One region of the Streptomyces sp. NPDC057617 genome, then DNA from elsewhere that is predicted to be linked to it. Evidence: riboswitches for the same ligand, from Rfam matches in the RefSeq annotation. Region 1 holds a riboswitch; each other region holds the start of a gene.
The links. A riboswitch is a leader RNA that binds a small molecule or an ion and turns the genes downstream of it on or off. The one in region 1 is predicted to bind cobalamin.
Positions count from the first base shown of each region.

Region 2: another riboswitch for cobalamin. It lies ahead of ACFU9P_RS31665 (CbtB-domain containing protein); the one in region 1 lies ahead of ACFU9P_RS08660 (ribonucleoside-diphosphate reductase subunit alpha).
Region 3: another riboswitch for cobalamin. It lies ahead of metE (5-methyltetrahydropteroyltriglutamate--homocysteine S-methyltransferase); the one in region 1 lies ahead of ACFU9P_RS08660 (ribonucleoside-diphosphate reductase subunit alpha).

Region 1 is NZ_JBHVGV010000002.1:686,817-694,316, forward strand. It holds gene ACFU9P_RS08640 (GlxA family transcriptional regulator) at 1-542, opposite strand, end outside; gene ACFU9P_RS08645 (hypothetical protein) at 636-890, shown strand; gene ACFU9P_RS08650 (FAD-dependent monooxygenase) at 911-2,137, shown strand; gene ACFU9P_RS08655 (ribonucleotide-diphosphate reductase subunit beta) at 2,142-3,179, opposite strand; gene ACFU9P_RS08660 (ribonucleoside-diphosphate reductase subunit alpha) at 3,180-5,642, opposite strand; cobalamin riboswitch at 5,787-5,929, opposite strand; gene ACFU9P_RS08665 (GNAT family N-acetyltransferase) at 5,965-6,501, opposite strand; gene mctP (monocarboxylate uptake permease MctP) at 6,594-7,500, opposite strand, start outside.
Region 2 is NZ_JBHVGV010000017.1:99,285-106,784, reverse strand. It holds gene ACFU9P_RS31685 (GNAT family N-acetyltransferase) at 1-232, opposite strand, end outside; gene ACFU9P_RS31680 (DUF6597 domain-containing transcriptional factor) at 380-1,324, opposite strand; gene ACFU9P_RS31675 (TIGR03086 family metal-binding protein) at 1,422-1,991, shown strand; gene ACFU9P_RS31670 (histidine phosphatase family protein) at 2,008-2,697, opposite strand; cobalamin riboswitch at 2,875-3,033, shown strand; gene ACFU9P_RS31665 (CbtB-domain containing protein) at 3,073-3,315, shown strand; gene ACFU9P_RS31660 (CbtA family protein) at 3,337-4,173, shown strand; gene cbiE (precorrin-6y C5,15-methyltransferase (decarboxylating) subunit CbiE) at 4,197-5,564, shown strand; gene cobM (precorrin-4 C(11)-methyltransferase) at 5,561-6,331, shown strand; gene ACFU9P_RS31645 (hypothetical protein) at 6,459-7,004, opposite strand; gene ACFU9P_RS31640 (hypothetical protein) at 7,001-7,486, opposite strand.
Region 3 is NZ_JBHVGV010000009.1:363,836-371,335, reverse strand. It holds gene tuf (elongation factor Tu) at 1-535, opposite strand, end outside; gene ACFU9P_RS23840 (TVP38/TMEM64 family protein) at 1,040-1,741, shown strand; gene ACFU9P_RS23835 (enoyl-CoA hydratase/isomerase family protein) at 1,762-2,832, opposite strand; cobalamin riboswitch at 2,881-3,119, shown strand; gene metE (5-methyltetrahydropteroyltriglutamate--homocysteine S-methyltransferase) at 3,472-5,763, shown strand; gene ACFU9P_RS23825 (MFS transporter) at 5,812-7,140, opposite strand; gene ACFU9P_RS23820 (hypothetical protein) at 7,228-7,500, opposite strand, start outside.

The DNA of each region.
Region 1 (7,500 bases):
GCGACCTCCGGCCCGTACTCCTCCCGTACGAGATGGAGGCAGGCGTCGATCCCGGCGGCGGTGCCGGCCGAGGTGACGACCGGGCCCTCGTCCACGTACAGCACATCCGGTTCGACGACCGCCCGCGGATAGGCGCGGGCCAGGTCCGCCGCATGCCTCCAGTGAACGGCGCACCGGCGGCCGTCCAGCAGCCCGGCGGCGCCGAGCACGAAAACCCCGGAACAGACGCTCAGCACCCGCGCGCCCCGGTCAACAGCGCGGCGCAGCGCGGCCAGCAGCTCAGGCGGGTAGTCGCGGTTCACATACGAGTCACCGGCCGGTACGGCGATGAGGTCGGCCTCCTCCAGCCGGTCGAGGCCGTGCATGTCGCCGAGCGTGAACCCGGCGTGGGACCGCAGCACGGGCCCCTCCGCGGAGACCACGGCGAAATCGGGGACGGGCAGGCCCTCGTCGCTCCGGTCGAGGCCGAAGACCTCGCAGAGAACGCCGAGTTCGAAGGGGTGCACACCGTCGAGCAGCACGACCGCGATGTTGTCCAGCATGGAATCCAGTGTGCCTCACGCATGGCAGTAATTCGATGGTTGATGACAGTCCTGCCACTGCTTGCGCCCGGGCGGAGCGACAACAGTGGGGGCATGGACATCTTCCTCACGGTTCTCGCCCTTATCGCCTTCTTTGTGCTGCTCGGTCTGCCGACGCTGGTCTGGCACCTCAGGGACCGGGCGATCGACGGCCAGCTCCGCCGGGCCGAGCGCGGGGAACGCCCGGAAAGTGCCGCGCGCGGGGCCGACGCACGGCGTGTGACCGGCGGACCGGCGTCCGTGGATCCCGCAGGGGTACATGTCGCACCTGCTACCCTTCGTCGCAAATCGATCACTTTGCGTCACTGAAGTCACCAAAGGGAGCGCGCGTGAAGGTCGCCTGCGTCGGTGGCGGGCCCGCCGGCCTGTACCTCTCGATCCTGATGAAGCGGCAGGACCCGTCCCACGAGATCACCGTCTACGAACGGAACCCGGCCGGGTCGACATACGGCTGGGGCGTGACCTACTGGGGCGGCCTCATCGACAAGCTCCACCGCCACGACCCCGAGTCCGCCCGCGCCATCCGGCAGAACTCGGTGCGCTGGAGCGACGGCGTCGCGCATGTCCGGGACTGCACGACCAGGCACCACGGCGACGAGGGGTTCGGCATCGGACGACGCCGACTGCTCGAACTCCTCGCCGAGCGGGCCGCATCCCTGGGCGTACGCGTCGAGTTCGAGCACCCCGTCGACGCCGCGGCCGGACCGCCCGAAGCCGACCTCGTCGTCGCCTGCGACGGGGTCGGCAGCGCGCTGCGCGAGCGCCACGCGGACCACTTCGGGACCGAGGCGGTGGCCGGGCGGAACATGTACATCTGGCTCGGCACCACCAAGGTCTTTGACTCCTTCACCTTCGGCTTCGTGGAGACCGCGCACGGCTGGATCTGGTGCTACGGCTACGGGTTCAGCGAGGAGCACAGCACCTGCATCGTCGAGTGCTCCCCGGCGACCTGGCAGGGCCTCGGCCTCCACCGGATGAACGAGGCCGACGGCCTGGCCCTGCTGGAGCGGCTCTTCGCCGGGCCGCTCGGCGGACACCGGCTGATCGGGCGGTCCCACGCCGATGGCAGCGCCCAGTGGCTGAACTTCCGTACGCTCACCAACCGGACCTGGCACCGCGGCAACCTCGTCCTGCTCGGCGACGCCGCGCACACCACGCACTACTCCATCGGCGCGGGCACCACACTCGCCCTGGAGGACGCCATCGCCCTGGCCACCGCCCTCGGTGACACCCTCGGCGACACCCGCGATCTCGCCCCGGCCCTGGCCCGCTACGAACGCGAGCGCAGATCGGCCCTCCTCCCCGTCCAGAGCGCGGCCCGCTACAGCGCGCAGTGGTACGAGAACCTCCCCCGCTACATCAACCTCGCCCCGGCCCACATGTTCGCCCTCCTGGGCCAGCGCCACTCCCCCCTGCTTCCGCACATCCCGCCCCAGCTCTACTACCGCATCGACAGAGCGGCGGGCCAGCTCGAACCCCTCCGCAAACTCAAACGCTGGCTGGGCCCCAGACTCGCCACCACCCTCCACCCCCGCTCCCCGTCAACCCGCAGCTAGCGGGTCAGAAGTCGTCGTCGAAGCCGACCGTGCCCTCCACCGCCGACTGATAGGCCGACGGGCGGCGTTCGAAGAAGTTGGTCAGCTCTTGGACGCCTTGCAACTCCATGAAGGAGAAGGGGTTCTCCGTGCCGTACAGCGGGGGGAAGCCCAGGCGCTGGAGGCGGTGGTCGGCCGTGCACTGGAGGTAGGCGCGCATGGAGTCGGTGTTCATGCCGGGGAGGCCCTCGCCGCAGAGGTCCTCGGCGAAGTGGAGTTCCGCCTCGACCGCCTCCTGGAGCATGGCCGTGACCTCGCGCTGAAGGGTGTCGTCGAACAGGTCCGGCTCCTCCTTGCGGACCGTGTCGACGACCTCGAAGGCGAAGTTCATATGCATCGTCTCGTCACGGAACACCCAGTTGGTGCCCGTGGCCGGGCCGTGCAGCAGGCCACGGGAGCGGAACCAGTAGACGTAGGCGAAGGCTCCGTAGAAGAACAGGCCCTCGATACAGGCCGCGAAGCAGATCAGATTGAGCAGGAAGCGGCGGCGGTCCGCGCGGGACTCCAGGCGGTCGAGCGTCTCGACCGAGTCGATCCAGCGGAAGCAGAACTCCGCCTTCTCACGGATCGACGGGATGTTCTCCACCGCCGCGAACGCCGCCGCGCGGTCGTCCGGATCGGGGAGATACGTGTCGAGGAGCGTCAGATAGAACTGGACGTGCACGGCCTCCTCGAAGAGCTGGCGGGAGAGATAGAGCCGCGCCTCGGGCGAGTTGATGTGCCGGTAGAGCGTCAGCACCAGATTGTTCGCCACGATCGAGTCGCCCGTCGCGAAGAACGCGACCAGCCGGCCGATCAGATGCCGCTCACCGGGGGAGAGTTTGGCGAGGTCGGCCACATCGGAGTGCAGATCGACCTCCTCGACCGTCCAGGTGTTCTTGATCGCGTCGCGGTAGCGCTCGTAGAAGTCCGGATAGCGCATGGGGCGCAGGGTCAGTTCGAAACCCGGGTCCAGCAGGTTCTTCGTCGTCATGTCCGTTGTCTCTGTTGTCTCCGTGGTCATTTACTGGCACGCCTCGCAGGACTCGGGGTTCTCCAGGGAGCAGGCCACGGCGTCCTCCGGCGTCGCCTGCGCGGGTACGGCCGCTCGGGCCGCCCCCGCCGCCCCCGCCGCGCCCGCCGCTCTCGCGATCCTGGTCGCCGGGCGCGAGCGCAGGTAGTACGTCGTCTTCAGCCCCTGCTTCCAGGCGTACGCGTACATCGAGCTGAGCTTCCCGATCGTCGGCGTCTCCAGGAACAGGTTCAGCGACTGGCTCTGGTCCAGATACGGCGTACGCGCCGCCGCCATGTCGATCAGCGCGCGCTGCGGGATCTCCCACGCCGTGCGGTACAGCGCGCGGATCTCCGCCGGGACCCCGGCGAGGCCCGCCACCGAGCCGTTCGACTCGCGCAGCGCCTCGCGCGAGTGCGCGTCCCAGGCGCCCAGCCTCTTCAGATCCGCCACCAGATACGAGTTGACCTGGAGGAACTCACCCGAGAGCGTCTCGCGCTTGAAGAGATTGGAGACCTGCGGCTCGATGCACTCGTACACCCCCGCGATCGACGCGATGGTGGCGGTCGGCGCGATCGCCAGGAGCAGCGCGTTGCGCATCCCGGTCGAGGCGATACGGGCGCGGAGCGCCGCCCAGCGCTCCGGCCAGGCCGGCTCCACGCCGTAGTGGTCGGGGTGCAGTACGCCGCGGGCGGCGCGGGTCCGGGACCAGGCGGGCAGCGGTCCTGAGCGCTCGGCGAGGTCGCAGGACGCCTCGTACGCGGCGAGCATGATCCGCTCGGCGATCCGTGTGGAGAGCGCGGCGGCCTCGGGGGAGTCGAAGGGGAGCCGCTTCTTGAAGAAGACGTCCTGGAGACCCATGACGCCCAGACCCACCGGCCGCCACTTCGCATTGGAGTTCCCGGCCTGCTCGGTCGGGTAGAAGTTGATGTCCACGACCCGGTCGAGGAAGGTCACGGCCGTACGGACGGTCTCGTCGAGCCGCTCCCAGTCGAACCCGTCGCCGGACGCACCCGGCGCGTCCCGCTCGCCCGGATCCAGCACGAACGCCCCCAGGTTCACCGAACCCAGGTTGCACACCGCAGTCTCGCCGTCGTCCGTCACCTCCAGGATCTCCGTACAGAGATTGGACGAGTGGACGACCGCGCCGGACTCGCCGGTCTGGTTGGCCGTACGGTTCGCCGCGTCCTTGAAGGTCATCCAGCCGTTGCCGGTCTGGGCGAGGGTGCGCATCATCCTGCCGTACAGCTCGCGCGCCGGGACGGTCCTGCGGGCCAGGCCCGCCGCCTCCGCGTCGCGGTAGGCCCCGTCGAACTCCTCGCCCCACAGATCGACCAGCTCCGGCACATCGGAGGGCGAGAACAGCGACCACATGCCGTCCGCCTCCACCCGGCGCATGAACTCGTCCGGGATCCAGTGCGCCAGATTGAGGTTGTGCGTACGCCTGGCGTCCTCGCCGGTGTTGTCGCGCAGCTCCAGGAACTCCTCCAGATCCGCGTGCCAGGTCTCCAGATACACACAGGCCGCGCCCTTGCGCCGGCCGCCCTGGTTGACCGCGGCGACCGAGGAGTCGAGGGTGCGGAGGAAAGGGACGATGCCGTTGGAGTGCCCGTTGGTGCCGCGGATCAGTGAACCGCGCGAGCGGACACGGGAGTACGGGATGCCGATGCCGCCCGCGTGCTTGGAGAGCCTGGCCACCTGGTGGTACCGCTCGTAGATCGAGTCCAGCTCGTCCAGCGGGGAGTCCAGCAGATAGCAGGACGACATCTGGGGGTGGCGCGTACCGGAGTTGAAGAGGGTCGGCGAGGACGGCAGATACTCCAGCCGGCTCATCAGCCCGTACAGCGCGGCGACTTCGTCCAGCGCCCGTGCCGACTCGTCCTCCGCGAGCCCGGCGGCCACCCGCAGCATGAAGTGCTGCGGGGTCTCGATCACCCGGCGGGTCAGCGGGTGCCTGAGCAGATAGCGGTCGTGGAGCGTACGCAGCCCGAAGTAGCCGAAGCGGTCGTCCGCCGCCGGATCGGCCAGCCGGTCGAGCCGGGCGGCGTGCAGCGCGACAAAACCGGCCGTACGGTCCGCGATCAGGCCCTCGCGGTGCCCGACCGCGACCGACGCCGAGAACGACACCGCGCCCTGGCCCGCCGCCTCCTCCACGATGGCGCGGGCGAGCAGCCGGGCGGCGAGCCGGGAGTACGACGGGTCCTCGGCGATCAGACCCGCGGCCGCCTCGATGGCGAGCCCGCGCAGCTCGGCCTCGTCCGACCGGGCGTTACGGCCCCGGAGTGCGGCGGCGGCCACTCTGCCGGGGTCGGCGTCGGGCAGATCGGCGGTCAGTTCGGCCAGGACCCGCAGCAGCGCGGCGCCCGGTCCGTCGGCCGCTTCACCGATTTGCCCGTCGGTCGGCCCGTCTGCGGGTCCATCAGGCCCGGTGGTTCCCGGAGCGGCTGCCGCCGGATCCGCTGGCGCGATGGTCACGTGGTGCTCTCCCTCGCTCGGCTCCGGGCCGGCGCGAGGGGATACGGGGGCGCGCACCGCCGTACCCCCGGGACCCGGGCAGCACGCGGCGCGGCGTCCACCGGCCCAACCGCGAGGCCCGGACGTCTCGGCGCCCGGATCGGCCGACCCGGACGCACCGTCGGCAGGCGCTCGGACTCGCGGGCACGGCAAAGCGCACCACAGCACACCGTTGCGGGACAGTTCCGGATTCGCACCGGATTCCCCTGCGTCGACAGCGAGGTCGAGCATACATCTGGTGGCTGGAAGCCGCACCACCCCCCAGATGTAGTGTCGGGTATGGTCAGCCGCCCCCGGGCGTACCACCGTCGGCGGCGCCGGGCAGGTCCAGGACATAGGCGAGCAGCGGGAGTTCCGGGAGCGGTTCCCAGTCCCGCTCGGGGGTCCTGACGAAGCCGAGGCGCTCATAGATCCGGTGGGCCTGCCGCATGGACGCCTGGGTCGAGAGGACCAGCCGTATACAGCCCTCCGTGTTCTGAGCGCGCGCCACACAGGCACGGACCAGGGCCTCGCCGACGCCTCTGCCCCGGGCCGCCCGGTCGACCGCCAGCATCCGGAACTCGGCCTCGCCGTCCTGCGCGATGTCCGCCCAGGGCCCGCCGGCCAGGACAACGGTGACCCCGCCCAGCACCGTCCCGTCCGGGTCCACGGCGGCCAGCACCTCCGCCTCGGCCGCCCGCGTGGCCACATCCCGCAGCGTGTACAGATACGGGTCGTCCTCACCGAAGTCCAGGTGCCCGTCCACCAGATACGCCCGCGCGGTGATCTCGCCGAGCCGCGCGTACTCCCCGGGCTCGGCCTCTCTGATCGTGAAGTCCATGCACCGAGTGTGCGCCATGGGTACGACAACGGGCCGCCGCGCCCTCCTCACCAGCGAGGAAGCCGCGGCGGCCCGGTCGGAACACGAGACCCTCAGTGCACCGGATCGCCCGAAGCCGCCTTCGCCGGCTCGACCCGTACCCCCGGATCCCCCGCGTCCGCCGTGTAGTCCGACGGGCTCGTCTCGTCCACGCCCTCGGGCGCCTTGACCGCCCGCATCACGAACGTCAGCACCACCGTCACCACCACATTCAGCACGAACGCCGTCAGACCGATGTAGCCGATCTCGTTGATCCCCGGGATCTCCGCCGACGATCCGCCGAAGTGCTTCTGGGTGGGGCTCGCGACCCCGTACGCCGCGGCCGTCCCGTACAGCATGCCGACGCCCCAGCCGACGAGCAGCGCCCAGCGGTGGAACCAGCGGGTGAACAGGCCGCCGACCAGGGCCGGCATCGTCTGGAGGATCCAGATTCCGCCCAGCAACTGGAAGTTGATCGCCACCGTCTTGTCCATGGACAGGACAAAGACCAGCGCGCCCACCTTCACCAGCAGCGAGACCACCTTCGAGACCTTGGTCTCCTGCGCCGGGGTCGCGTCCGGCCTGATGAAGTCCTTGTAGATATTGCGGGTGAAGAGATTCGCCGCGGCGATCGACATGATCGCGGCCGGCACCAGCGCGCCGATCCCGATGGCCGCGAAGGCCACGCCCGCGAACCAGGCCGGGAACATGTTCTCGAAGAGCTGCGGGATCGCCAACTGCCCGTTGTCCACCTTGATCCCGGCGGCGATCGCCATGAAGCCCAGCAGCGCCAGCAGCCCCAGCATCAGTGAATACAGCGGCAGGATCGTGGTGTTGCGCCGGATCACATCGCGGCTGCGGCTGGAGAGCGTCGCCGTGATGGAGTGCGGATACATGAAGAGCGCGAGCGCGGAGCCGAGCGCCAGGGTGGCATAGCCCCACTGCCCTGCGTCGCCCGGTACGAGCGCTCCGCGTGGCGCG
Region 2 (7,500 bases), on a different contig from region 1:
CGATCGTGCCGACCGCCTCGCCGCCCGGGAGCAGCACGACGCGGAACATCCGGCCCTTGCCCGTCCGGTCGGCGCTCAGGTCGACATACCGTCTGTGCCGCTTGACCACCTGCTCCTCGGTCTCGGGGCCGCCGAGGTGGGTCATCAGCTCCGGCGCGTTCGTGGCGCGCAGAAGATCGAGATCGGACTCCGACCATGGTTCGAGCCGTACGCGCGGTGCTTTGCTCTCCATGCCACGCACTGTAGGACGGGGGTCTGACATTCGGCCCGAATCGGCGGGGGAGCGGCGCGGGGCTGTGGACAACCCAGGACGCCGGACAACCCAAGGCACCGGATGAGCCAGGGCGCCGGACGGGTCGGGCAGTGGGCGGCGGAGCTGTTACGGCCCCTGGCGGGCGTACGCCGTCGGGGGGACGCCGACTGTCGCGGTGAAGTCGCGTACGAGGTGGGCCTGGTCGCTGTAGCCGAGTTCGGAGGCCAGCTCGGCCCAGTCGACCGCTGAGCTGGTGCCGCTGCCGCTGCTGCCAGGGTCTGCGCCCGCGTCCGATTCGGCGCGCTCCAGCGCCTCATGGATGCGGTAGCGCAGGATCACCCACTTCGGCCCCACCCCCACATACGCCGCGAACAGCCGTTGCAGTGAGCGTGTCGAGACCCCCTCCGCCGTGGCGAGCTGGTCCACGCGCCGGATCGTACGGTCCGTTCTGATCCGGTCGGCCAGCGCCATGGCCTGGTCGGCCTGCGGATCCGGGCGCGGCCCGATCCCCAGGAGATACGCGTCGAGCGCGGCCACCCGGGCGTCCTCACCGGAGTCCCCGGACACACCGGACTCCCCGGGCACACAGGCCTCCCGCGCCTCACCGGACGTACCGGATCCGCCAGACCCACCGGCCTCACCGTTGCCGAGCACCGTCTCGATGTCCGCGGCCGTCGTCGGCATGACCTCGCCGAGCGGCACCCGCCGTCCCGTCCACTCCGATACGGGCCACCGCGGCGCGAACGGCCGGAAACCGCCCGGCCTGAACTGCACCCCGCACACGCGCCCCCGCCCCTCCAGCCGCTGGTTGAACAGTTCCAGCCCGATGCCCGCCACCTCCGCGAAGGACGAGCCGCCGGGCCCGTACCCGAACCGCTGGAAGACCACATTCACCGAGGGGTGCGGCACCACCTGCGAGACATACGGCTGGGCCAGATCCCAGTCGATCAGCCAGTAGTGCTCCAGATACGGCCGCAGGGGCGGTGCCGGTTCGCGGCGCCGGAACCGTACGCGCGCGAAAAGTCCGGGGGCGTCGACGATGCCCCGGGTGTCGCGCCGCGGACCTGCCATGGCCGGATCCTATGCCGCGTTTGTCCGCCGCGGCCTGTCGTGTTTGCTGTCGTGTTTGTTCAAGACGGCCGACGGCGGCGGTTCGTACGGTCGGGCCATGAGCGACAAGATCAGCAGACTGTTGGAGGCGGCGGCGGACCGTACCGTCACCGTCGTCCGTGGCATCACCGATGAGCAGCTCGGCGCGCCGACGCCGTGCAGCGAGTACGACGTACGCGCGCTGGCGGCCCATCTCCTCCAGGTCGTCGTGAACTTCCAGGCGCTGGCGGCGAAGAAGGAAGCCGACTTCGGGGTCCCGCCCGAGCCTCTGGAGGGAGCGTGGCGCGAGCGGTTCGCGGAGGAGACCGTACGGCTCATCGACGCGTGGGACGCGCCGGGCGCCGAGGAGGGCACCTCGGGGGCCATGGGGTTTCCGGCCAGGACGGTCGGCGCGATGGTGCTCGGCGATCTGACCGTGCACGGGTGGGATCTGGCACGGGCGACGGGGCAGCCGTACGAGCCGGCCGGGGTGCTTCTGGATGTGGTCGGGGAGGAGTTCAGGGCTCTGGCGCCGATGGGGCGGAAGATGGGGGTGTTCGGGGAGCCGGTGCCGGTGGCGGAGGACGCGAGTCCGTTCGATGCGCTGCTGGCCGCGATGGGCCGAGACCCGGGCTGGGCCCGGCCGTAGCGGGTGCGCCGGCCGGTCAGGGGGCGGTCGTGTGCAGGGGGCGGCCGCCGAGGAGATTCCACCGGCCGCCGCGCCCGCTGAGCTCGACGGCGGACAGCGGCTGTATGTCGATCCGCCAGAACGACCGGGGGCCGGCGCCGAGGGCGTGGACCGCGGCGGCGCGGATGATGTCCGGCTCGGCCACGGCGATGACGTGCCTACTGCCTGCTGATTCGGAACCCAGCGTGTCCAGCCAGTGGGCGACGCGGGTGTGGAAGGTACGCAGGGACTCCCCGCCGTGCGGCGCGGCGGCCGGGTCGGAGAGCCACGCGGCGACCGACTCCGGTTCCGCGGCGGTCACTTCGTCGAGCGTCCGGCCCTGCCAGCGGCCCATCGCACAGGGCGCGAGGTCCGGCAGCGGCGCGGCGTCCAGGCCGAGGACCTCGGCGGTACGGCGGCAGCGCGCCGAGGGGGAGACGTACAGGGTGGCGGTGGCGGTACGGGGGAAGCTCTCCCGTACCGCTTCGGCCTGCCGGAGCCCGAGCGGATCGAGGGCGTCCAGCGGATCCAGGGCGTCGGTCGCGGTCGCGGTTCCGGAGGTGTCGGTGACTGTCCCGGAGGTCTCGATGTCGGGCTCAACGGCCTCAGTAGGTTCCGTCGTGGCGAAACGGGCCTCGCGCAGCGCTGTGCTGATGGCCGGTGAGATGAACATCACCCGGGTCGTCATACGGCTCTCCTCGCTCCGGGCCTGCCGGGCCCGCCCTCCAAGCCTGCCCGGCCCGCCAGTTGGGCCTGTCTCCCGATCGGGCGGGGCGCCCAGTCGGGCCGGTCCGCCGGTCGGGGTTCCCTCGCGGGCCCGCCGTCGGTCGGGGCCGCGCCGAGGGCCTCTTGGCCGGTCTGCCGGATCGCGGTACCTTCACGTCGGTATATACGACGGCAAGACGGAAGTCCGGTGAGAGTCCGGCACGGTCGCGCCACTGTATGCCGGGTGCCGGCCGCCGCGTAACAGCGCGGTGGCGGTGCGGAGCCCGGTGAGTCAGACCCGACGGCCGTCGTTCGAGCTCCACTGAATGGGACGCGAGTTCCCCAAGGAGGTTCCGTCATGGCTGAGTCCATCGCGCCGCCGGTCGTTCCGTCCGTCACCACCGGTGCCGGCGCCACCGCTCCGGTGACACCGCTTCCACTGCGCGCGGTGCTGCCGTGGGCCGTGTTCGTGGGCACCCTGATGCTGGTCCTGTTCTACTTCGTCGGCGCCGAACAGGGTGCCACCTCGGTGTTCTCGGGGGAGGGCGTGCACGAGTGGGTGCATGACGGCCGTCATCTGCTCGGATTCCCCTGTCACTGACGGCTGACGGAGATCACGCACATGCATGCCTCCACCGTCAGAACTCTCCTGGTCCGCGGCATGGTCGCGGGCGTGCTGGCCGGACTCTTCGCGTTCGCGCTGGCGTATGTGGCCGGTGAGCCCTCCGTACGGGACTCCATCGCGCTGGAGGAGACCCAGTCCGCACCGGCGGCGCACGAGCACGCCGGGCACACCGCGGCGGAGCAGCCGGCAGAGGAGGAAGAGGAGCTGGTCAGCAGGCCGGTCCAGTCGACGTTCGGGCTGGCCACCGGTGTCCTGGTGTACGGAGTGGCCCTCGGCGGCATCGCCTCGCTGGTCTTCTCCGTCTGTCTGGGCAGGATCGGCCGGTTCGGGCCGAGGGCGACCGCGGCGCTGGTCGCGGGCGCGGCCTTCACCACGGTCTATCTGGTGCCGTTCCTGAAGTATCCGGCGACCCCGCCCGCGGTGGGCAACCCGGACACCATCGGCAAGCGCACCACGCTCTTCTTCCTGATGATCGTGCTCAGTGTGCTGCTGGCCGTCATCGCCGTCATCGCGGGCCGGAGGCTCGCTCCGAGACTGGGCAACTGGAACGCGTCCGTCGTCGCCGGAGCCGGATATGTGGCCGCCGTGGCGGTCGCGTGTCTTGTCCTGCCCGCCAACTCCGATGCCGTACGGGAAACCTTCCCGGCGGCTCTCCTCTGGGAATTCCGGCTCGCCTCGCTGGGTGTACAGGCGCTGTTGTGGACGGCCTTCGGGCTGATCTTCGGGGCGCTGGCGGAGCGGGTGCTCGCGCCGCGGGCCGCGCGGGCCGCCTCGGGTACGGGACCGGGGACGGGAGCTGACGGGGTGACGCCGCCGGTGGGCAGCGCGCGTTGAGACCCAGCACACCGGTGTCGCCCGTGACCGTCGTCGGGATCGGTGCCGACGGCTGGGCCGGACTTTCCGCGCCCGGTCGGGCGGCACTGCGCGCGGCCGACGTGATCGTGGGCGGCGCCCGGCAGTTGGAGCTGCTGCCGCGCGACGAGTGCGCGGCGGAACGGGTGGTGTGGCCCTCGCCGCTGCGGCCCGCCGTACCGGGGGTGCTCGCGGCTCATGCCGGGCGGCGGCTGTGCGTACTGGCCAGTGGGGACCCGATGTTCTACGGGATCGGGCGGACGCTCATGGAAGTTACGGGGGCGGAGGCGGCAGCGGGGGCTGTGGCGGGGGCCGGGGCTGGGGCGCTGCGCGTGCTGCCGCATCCGTCGTCCGTCTCGTACGCCTGCGCCCGGCTCGGCTGGCCGGTGGAGGACACGGAGGTCGTCACCCTGGTCGGCCGGCCCGTCGAGCGGCTCGCCGCAGCGCTGTACGACGGCCGCCGGGTCCTGGTGCTCAGCGCGGGCGCGGCGACTCCGGCCGAGGTGGCGGCGCTGCTGCGGGACCGGGGGTACGGGCCGAGCCGTATGCACGTACTCGAACAGCTCGGCGGGGAACGGGAACGGCGGACGGAGGGCCTCGCGCAGGACTGGGCGGGCGGGGTTGTCTCTGTTCCTGCGTTTGATCCGCTGAATGTGGTGGCCGTCGAGTGCCGTCGCGCGCCGGACGCGCTGCGGCTCGGCGCCGTACCGGGCCTGCCTGACACGGCGTACGAGCACGACGGCCAGCTCACCAAGCGCCATGTCCGCGCCGCCACACTGGCCGCGCTGGCGCCCGCGCCGGGGGAGCTGCTGTGGGACATCGGCGGCGGGTCGGGCTCGATCGCGGTCGAGTGGATGCGTACGCACCGGTCCTGCCGGGCGGTGTCCGTCGAGCGGGATCCCATACGGGCGGAGCGCATCGGCCGCAACGCGCGGGCGCTCGGCGTCCCCGGCCTGCGGATCGTCACCGGCGCCGCGCCCGGCGCGCTGGCGGGACTACCGGTGCCGGACGCGGTGTTCGTCGGGGGCGGGCTGACCGCGCCGGGCCTGCTGGACGCCTGCTGGGACGCGCTGCCCACGGGCGGCCGGCTGGTCGCGAACACGGTGACGCTGGAGTCCGAGGCGCTGCTGGCGCGGTGGTACGGCCGCTTCGGCGGCGAACTGGTACGGCTGGCCGTCGCGCACGCCGTACCGGTGGGCGGGTTCACCGGCTGGCGGCAGGCGATGCCGGTGACGCAGTGGGCGGTGACGAAGGGGTCGGGTGCGGGTCCGAGTCCGGGCGCGGGCGCGGGTGCAGATTCAGATCCAGATCCGGACGCGGCTCCGGGGCCGCACGCAGGACCTCTGAACGTTCATTCAGGAGAACAACGATGACCGTGTACTTCATCGGCGCCGGCCCCGGTGCCGCCGATCTGATCACCCTGCGCGGCGCCCGCAGACTCGCCGCCTGCGGTGTGTGCCTGTACGCGGGGAGCCTGGTGCCGCGCGAACTGCTCGCCGAGTGCCCGCCGGGCGCCCGGCTGATCGACACCGCGCGCATGGACCTGGACGCGATCACCGCGGAACTGGTCCGGGCCCACGAGGAGGGCCAGGACGTGGCCCGGCTGCACTCCGGCGACCCGTCGGTCTTCAGCGCGGTCGCCGAGCAGATGCGACGGCTGGACGCGGCGGGCGTGCCGTACGAAGTGATCCCGGGCGTACCGGCCTTCGCGGCGGCGGCCGCGGCATTGAAGCGCGAGCTGACGGTGCCGACGGTCGGCCAGACGGTCATCCTCACCCGTATCGCCCAGCAGGCCACCCCCATGCCGGACGGCGAGGACCTGGCGACACTCGGCCGCAGCGGAGCCCTCCTGGTCCTGCACCTGGCGGCGCGGTACGTGGACCGCGTGGTACGAGAACTCCTCCCCCACTACGGCCCGTCCTGCCCGGCCGCGGTGGTGGCCATGGCATCCCGCCCGGACGAACTGATCCTGCGCGGCACGCTGGCCGACATCGCGGACCGGGTGAAAGAGGCGGGGGTGGTACGGACGGCGGTGATCCTGGTGGGCCGGACGCTGACGGCGGAACAGTTCCGCGACAGCCATCTGTACTCGGCGGAGCGGGAGAGGAACTGCGCGCCGGGGCAGCACGTCGCCCGCTGATGCCGAATCGCCGCGGCATGAAGGCGCGGTGTCACCGCGGCGTGCGGGGACACCGCGGCCGGGCCGGACGCGCATGGTGTTCCGCTGGGCAGCGCTGCCGGGGGCCGGCGCCCGGAGACGAGCCGCGTCAGTCGACTCCCCTGAGATAGACACGGCTGTTCCGGTCGTCGAGCGGGTGCACCGCTACCTGAAGAGAGTTGAGCTGTCCCTCGCACGGAGCGCAGACCTGCCCCTCCCGGACCTCCGGAAGCGTCTCGGGCTCCGCGAGGCCCAGATGGGAGAAGGGCGTCGTGGGTGCGTAGGACTGCTGGAGCGGTTTGTCCCGCTGTGTCAGAGCGTTTTCCGGGGCGAGTTCGCCGATGAAAGCGTCCACGTCCGGGGTGGGCAACGTAAAGGCCAGTAGCAGCCCGTCGTCCTGGAAGCCGTTCTGGTACGCGGCCCGTCGGTCGCTGGCCTTGGCGGGGATCTTGACGCCGAGCTGTCGGCTGACGCTCGCCGGGGTCGCGTCCTCGGCCCAGTCGGGCACCTGGCGGCGTGCGTCGGCGGGGTCTGCCGGGGCGGCGGTGGAGCAGGCGGCCAGCGCGGACCACAGGAGGACGATCGCTCCAAGGGCCGACGCGCCGCGCGCCCGGGACCCGGCCTTCATCGGACCTCCGACAGTGTTGTTCTTCACCGTATTCCTTCGCGCCCCGGGTCCTGACGTGTCCCCTCGCGGCCCGGGTCCGGGGGGTCGGGCAACTGCGCGGGTTCCGAGCCCAGTTGGAGGTGCTGCGTCGAACCGCTGCCCCTCATGTCGAACTCCCTGGCCAGACCCGTGGTGTGCAGTCGGGCCATGTCGGCGTCGGTCACCGTGGTCGGGCCGATCGGAGTGGCCTTGCCGGCGTCCCAGTTGTACCGGTCCCACACGTTCACCTGGTAATCGAGGGTTACTTGGGGCCGGCCGTCCGCTCCGGGAACCACGGTGACCGCACCCGTGGTGTTGGTCATGCCGGTGAGGGTGTCGGCGTACCACCGCATCAGATCGAGCCTCGCCTGACCCGGGCCCTCCGGGGTGCACTGCGCCTCCATCACCGTGACACGCCCGCACTCGCCGTCGGAGACCAGGAAACCGGCCCTCCTCGCCTCGGCCGTGAGATCCTCGGCCCGGCGCCGCAACCCCCGCAGTTCGG
Region 3 (7,500 bases), on a different contig from region 1:
CCAGGGCACGCAGCCCCGACACCCGGACGACGGGCGCCGCGTCACCGCCGTACCCGTGCTCGGTGAGCAGCTCGCGCACCTCCAGCTCGACCAGGTCGGTCAGCTCGTCGTCACCCGCGTCGGCCTTGTTGAGAGCGACGACGATGTGGTTGACGCCGACCTGGCGGGCGAGCAGGACGTGCTCGGCGGTCTGCGGCATGATCCCGTCGAGCGCGGAGACGACGAGGATCGCCCCGTCGAGCTGGGCCGCGCCGGTCACCATGTTCTTGATGTAGTCGGCGTGGCCCGGCATGTCCACATGGGCGTAGTGCCGGGTGTCCGTCTCGTACTCGACGTGCGAGATGTTGATGGTGATCCCGCGGGCGGCCTCCTCCGGGGCCCGGTCGATCCGGTCGAACGGTACGAAGGAGCTGGTCCCGCGGGCGCTGAGGACCTTGGTGATGGCGGCGGTCAGGGTGGTCTTGCCGTGGTCGACATGGCCCATGGTGCCGATGTTCAGGTGCGGCTTGGTGCGCACGTATGCCGTCTTGGGCATGGTTCGCTGGTTCCTTCCCGGAACTCGAAGCTGAGAGGGACCCCCGGGCCTTGCCGACCCTCCCCCTGCGGGGTCCGCCGGACGATCCGGGAAGGGTCAGCTTCGGGCGCCGCCGGAGGACGCTGCCGCGGCGAATGCCGCTGCGGCATCCGCTGCCGCCGCGAAGGCATCCGCCGCGACAACGGCCGCGGCGGGTGCGACAGGCGCGGCCGTGCACGCCACGAGGAAGACGGCAGCCTCCGGCGCGTCCGCGACTGCGGACGGCGCTGCGGGGAAGGCGTACCGGACCATGTCCCAGATCCTCGCCCAGGCCCGGCCGATGCGTCGAACGATTTTCCGCCGGGCCGCAGTTGGCCGACTCCAGCCGTGGGACCGGCCGAGGCGCGGCTGACCGGCGCGTTCTTCGGCCCGGTGTGCCCGGGTTGCGCCGGACACGCGCCGGACGGGAGGCGTCCGTCACCTGGTCCCCGGCGACCGGACATCTTCGTCGGTTACGCTCCCCGCGTGCTCGACACCGCCCCCCGGTCCTCGCGAAGCCTCGCGCTCCGTTGCTACCGGGCACTCCTCTCGCCCTGGGCGAGATTCGCCGTTCTCGTGGTGCTGCTCGGCGCCGCGGCCACGGTGGTGCTGCTGTACGAGCCGCAGAAGCTGCTCTCCGACGGCTGGCTGCCGCGTGTCGGCGGAGGCGTCGCCGTGGTGCTGTTCACCGTGGGGTACGGGCTGTGCGCCACGGCGTTCGTACCGCGCCCGCTGCTCAACATCGCCTCCGGCGCGCTCCTCGGCTCGTACCTCGGGCTGGTCGCCGCGCTGGCCGGGACGGTGCTGAGCGCGGCCATGTCCTTCGGGCTCGGGCGCCTCCTCGGCCAGGACGCGCTCCGCCCGCTGCTGCGGGGCCGCTGGCTGAAGGCGATAGACCGTCAGCTCAGCACCCACAGCTTCCGGTCGATGCTGATCATCCGGCTCTTCCCCGGTGTGCCGTTCGCCCCGATCAACTACGGTGCGGCCGTCTCCCGGATGCGGTGGACACCGTTCCTGCTGGCGACCCTGATCGGTTCGGTCCCCAACAACGCGGCGTATGTGGTCGCGGGCAGCCGGGCCGCCTCGCCGACCTCGCCGGTGTTCCTGGCCGCGATGGGGTTCATCGTGGTCAGCGGGCTGGTCGCGGCGGTGGTCGCCTGGCGCAAGCGCCACCACCTCCGCCGCTGACCGCACCCCTCACGCTTCTGTCAGACCCCGGCCGCCAGTCCGAGGTCGCCGCCCGGCGGCGGGGCGAAGAACCGCGCCACATCCGCCTCCGTGACCTGCGCCAGCTCCTTCGGTGACCAGCGCGGCCTGCGGTCCTTGTCGATGACCTGCGCCCTGATCCCCTCCAGCAGATCGGGCGTCGCCAGCGCGGCACACGAGGCCCGGTACTCCTGGTCGAGCGCCTCCTCCAGCGTCGGCAGCGGACGGGCCCGGCGCAGCGCTTCGAGCGTCGCCTTGAGCGCGGTGGGCGACCGGGTCAGGATCGTCTCGGCGGCCTCCTTCGCCGCGGGCAGACCGGTGGCGAGCAGCCGCTCGACGATCTCCTCGACCGTGCCGGCCGCGTAGCAGGGGTCGATCCACTCACGGTCCGCGGCGAGTTGGCCCTCGGGCGCGGCCGTCCCGTACCCCCGTACCGTTTCGGTGACGTGCGCCGCCTCGCGTACGTCGGGGCCGGCGAGGGCGGTCCGTACGGCGTCCAGCCGCTCCGAGGGTACGAAGTGATCCGCGAGGCCGCAGAGCAGTGCGTCGGCCGCGCCCACCGCCCGCCCTGTGAGGGCGAGATGGGTGCCCAACTCGCCCGGCGCGCGCGAGAGGAGATACGTGCCACCGACATCGGGGACGAGGCCGATGCCGGTCTCGGGCATGGCGACCGCCGACCGTTCGGTGACGATCCGGACGGTGCCGTGCGCCGACACACCGACGCCGCCGCCCATCACAATGCCGTCCATCAGCGCCACATAGGGCTTGGGGAAGCGGGCGATCCGGGCGTTGAGCCGGTACTCGTCGCGCCAGAAGGCGGGTGAGGCGGCGCCGCCGGTGCGCGCGTCCTCATGGATCGCGCGGATGTCGCCGCCGGCGCACAGCCCGCGCTCGCCGGCGCCCGAGATGATCACCGCCGTCACACTCTCGTCGTCCTCCCACCGGGCGAGCGCCTCGGAGATCCGCAGCACCATGGGGTGGGTGAGGGCGTTGAGCGCGCGGGGCCGGTTGAGCGTGATACGGGCGGTACGGCCCGCCCGGCCGAGCAGTACCGGTTCGTCTTCGTGGACCATGGCGCCAGTATTCAGGACCCACGTTTCGAGCAGGTCGCGTTCCGGACCTATGCTGGACGCGCAGTCGGTTCGCCCTGCCCGCCAGGCAGGCGCGTCGCAAGAGGGAACCCGGTGGGAATCCGGGACTGCCCCGCAGCGGTGAGTGGGAACGACCGCCGTCATACGCACTGGACGCACCGCGTCCGGGAAGCGACGGCCAGTAGGTGCCTTGTCCGCGTACGCACATCGCGTACGGCCACGAGGCGCGCCCGCGAGTCCGAAGACCTGCCACTGCCCGTGTGCGAGGACCGCGCACGGAGATCTCGGTGACCTCGTGGGCGGGTCGGCGGATACGGGCGGGCGCGCGCCACATGGCTGCGTCGCACATGGCGGTACGCAACATGGCTGCGTCGCACATAGCTGCGCGGCACATGGCTGCGCGGCACATGGCTGCACAGCACATAGGTGCACGGCATATATGTGCGCCGCACATGGCAGTGCGGCACATGGTGTGCGGCACCCGCCCCGGCCTCCGTTCCTTCGCTGCACACGAGTTCCGCCGGGATCGTTCCCGTACGACTCGCGAAGGAGAGTCCCGTGACACCCACGTCCGCAGCCGCGGCATCCCGGTCGGACCGGCCGGGTCAGAGGCCCGCGCCCATGCCCAGGTCCACCGTCCATGGCTACCCCCGCCAGGGCGCCGACCGGGAACTGAAGAAGGCGATCGAGGGGTACTGGAAGGGCCGGGTCACCGCGGACGCGCTGCGGGAGACCGCCGCCGGGCTGCGCCGCGACACCTGGCGCGAACTGGCCGGCGCCGGACTCGACGAAGTGCCCACCGGCCACTTCTCGTACTACGACCATGTGCTCGACACCAGCGTCATGGTCGGCGCGGTCCCGGCCAGGCACCGGGCCGCCGTCGAGGCCGACGCGCTCGGCGGCTACTTCGCCATGGCGCGTGGCGCCCAGGACGCCGCGCCGCTGGAGATGACCAAGTGGTTCGACACCAACTACCACTATCTCGTCCCCGAGTTGGGCCCGGACACGGTCTTCAGCGCCGACTCCGCGAAGCAGAGCGGCGAGCTGCGCGAGGCCCTCGCGCTCGGCCACACCGGCGCCCGGCCGGTGCTGCTCGGCCCCGTCACCTATCTGCTGCTCGCCAAGCCCGCGCCCGGGGTGGCCGCCGGATTCGAGCCGCTCACCCTGCTCGACCGGCTGCTTCCGGTGTACGCGGAAGTGCTGGCCGATCTGCGGGCGGCCGGCGCCGAGTGGGCACAGCTCGACGAGCCCGCCCTGGTCCAGGACCGTACGCCCGCCGAACTGGACGCGGTCGCCCGCGCCTACCGCCGCCTCGGCGCGCTGACCGACCGGCCCCGGCTGCTGGTCGCCTCGTACTTCGACCGGCTCGGCGAGGCCCTGCCCGTACTGGCGAAGGCGCCCGTGGAGGGGCTCGCGCTGGACTTCACCGGCCCCGCCGCCGCCAATCTCGCCGATCTCGCGGCGGTCGGCGGACTGCCCGGCAAGCGCCTCGTCGCCGGGGTGGTGGACGGGCGCAATGTGTGGATCAACGATCTCGCGGCCTCGCTGACCACCCTCGCGACCCTGCTCGGTCTCGCCGAGCGGGTCGATGTGTCGACATCCTGCTCGCTGCTCCACGTCCCGCTGGACACCGCAGCCGAGAAGGATCTCGATCCGCTGCTCACCCGCTGGCTGGCCTTCGCCCGCCAGAAGACCGACGAGGTCGTCACCCTCGCCCGCGGTCTCGCACGGGGCACGGACACCGTCGCCGCCCGGCTGGCGGCGAACCGCGCCGATCTGGCGTCCCGGACCTCCTCTGGCGTCACCCACGATCCCGTCGTACGGGCCCGCTGCGCGGCCGTGACGGACGCGGACGCCCGCCGGGAGCAGCCGTACACCGAGCGCGCCGCCGCGCAGCACGAGCGGCTCGGACTGCCGCCACTGCCGACGACGACCGTCGGATCGTTCCCGCAGACCGCCGAGTTGCGCACCGCCCGCGCCGAACTGCGGGCGGGGCGGCGGGACATGGCTCACTACGACGAGCGCGTCCGGGCCGAGATCCGCGAGGTGATCGCCTTCCAGGAGAAGTCCGGCATCGATGTCCTGGTGCACGGCGAGCCCGAACGCGACGACATGGTGCGGTACTTCGCCGAGCGCCTCACCGGATTCCTGGTCACCCGGCACGGCTGGGTCCAGTCGTACGGCACCCGCTATGTCCGGCCGCCGGTCCTCGCGGGGGATGTCTCCCGGCCCGCCCCGATGACCGTGGACACCATCTCGTACGCACAGTCGCTGACCACCCGGCCCGTCAAGGGAATGCTGACCGGGCCCGTCACCATGCTGGCCTGGTCGTTCGTCCGCGACGACCAGCCGCGCGGCGCGACCGCCCGGCAGGTGGCGCTCGCGCTGCGGGACGAGGTGGCGGATCTGGAGGCGGCGGGTACGGCCGTGATCCAGGTCGACGAACCGGCCCTGCGCGAGACCCTGCCCCTGCGCGCGGCGGACCGGCCGGCGTATCTGGACTGGGCCACCGAGGCGTTCCGGCTGACGACCTCCGGGGTCCGTCCGGACACCCAGATCCATACGCACATGTGCTACGCGGAGTTCGGCGACATCCTCCCGGCGATCGAGGATCTGGACGCCGATGTGATCAGCCTGGAGGCGGCCCGTTCCGGTATGCGGGTCGCCGGCGAACTGGCGGCGGCGGGCTATCCGCGCGAGGCGGGACCCGGGGTGTACGACATCCACTCGCCACGGGTGCCCTCGGCCGAGGAGATGACCGCCCTGCTGGCCGAGGGACTTGAGGCGATCCCGCCGGAGCGGCTGTGGGTCAACCCCGACTGCGGGCTGAAGACCCGGAGCTGGGCGGAGGTACGTACGTCCCTGGAGAACCTGGTCGCCGCGGCCCGGCGCACCCGGGGGCTGGTCTCCTAACCGGCGGTCTCCCGGACGGCTCCTGGCCGGCTCGGCCGCCCCGGGGCCTCAGGCCGGTCTCACCTCGTCCGGTGAGACCGGATCCGGGGCGGTCCGCGCGGCGGCCGCCCCGGTCTTCTCCGATGTACGGCGGGTCAGTCGCCGTACATCGGGGACGGTCAGGACCGCCGCCGTCAGCAGGACGATCAGCGCCGAGCAGCCCCACAGCGCCGTACTCCGTCCGAAGGCGCTCTCCGCCGGGCCCGCGAGCGCCGTGGCCAGCGGAATCATGCCGACCGAGCCCAGCCAGTCGTAGGCGGACACGCGGGACAGCTTGTCCTCCGGGATCTCCTGGTGCAGCGAGGTCATCCACGAGACACCGAAGACCTCGACGGAGACGCCCGTCAGGAACATCACCACCGCCAGCCCCACGACGGGCAGCGGCACCGCGAGCCCGGCCGAGGGCAGGGCCAGCGGGAAGACACCGAGGGTGCCCGCGAGCAGCATCCGGCGCGGGCGCCAGCGCATCATCAGCAGCGCGCCGCCGACCGTACCCGCGCCGAAGGCCGCCAGCGCCAGGCCCCAGGGGCCCGGACCGCCGAGTTCGTCCCGGGCGACCAGCGGCCCGTACACCGCCTCGGCCGCCGAGACCATCGCGTTGACCACCGCGAACTGGACGACGATGCTCCACAGCCAGGGCCGGCCGGTGACCTCCCGCCAGCCGTCCCGCAGATCGGCGAGCATCCCCTCGCCCGGCCCGCGCGGCGGTATATGGCTCACATCGAGGAAGGCGCGCATCGACCCCGCGACCAGGAAGGCGGCGGCGTCGATGGCGAGGACCCAGCCCGGCCCGAACAGCGCGATCAGCGCGCCGCCCAGGGCCGCGCCGCCGATCCCGGCGCCCTGCATCGCCATCCGGTAGAGGGCGAAGGCACGGCCGGCCTGCGCTCCGCTGACGCTGGACATCAGCATGCCCTCGGAGGCCGGGCTGAAGAAGGCGTGGGCGGTGCCGCCCAGCGCGGTCAGCGCCATCATCTGCCACAGCTCCGGCTCGCCCGTGAGGACGAGGACCGCGAAGGACGCCTGCGAAAGGCAGTTGACGGCGTTGGCGGCGACCATCACCCGGTGCCGGGGGAGCCGGTCGGCCAGCGCGCCGCCGATGAGCAGGAAGAGGACGAGCGGGACCGTACGGGCCGCCGCCACCAGCCCCACATCGCCCGCGTCGCCGCCCGACTCCAGCACCGCGAACGCCGCGGCGATCATCGCACCCTGGCTGCCCAGATTGGTGACGATCGCCGCGGCGGTCAGCAGTGTGTAATTGCGGCCGGCCCACTCGGGACGGCGGGCGAGACGGGTGCCACGGGGGCGACGGGGGCTTCTGCCGACGGGAGAGTTCACTCAGGGACTATCGCCGCCCCGGCGCCCGGATGCCAATCGGTTACGGGCCCGGACGCCGGCCGGTCACGAGCGCGGAACGCCGATCGGCTATGACGAGGAGCCCGCCAGCCGTACGGTGCTCAGGATCTGCTTGATCGTCGCGTCCGGCACCTCGTCCGGCACGTCCTTGTTGGCGTACAGCACCCAGGTCGCGAAGTCGCCCTTGGCGTTGGTGAAGGTGAAGGCGATCGACTTGCCGTCGGTGTCGCACTTGTTGGGCTTGGACACCCCCGTGGTGGCGGCCGTCGCGTAGTGCCCCTTGAGCCCGGACTTGGTGGTGTACGGCTGGGCCTCGGTGACCTTGACCTTCTGCTTGACCAC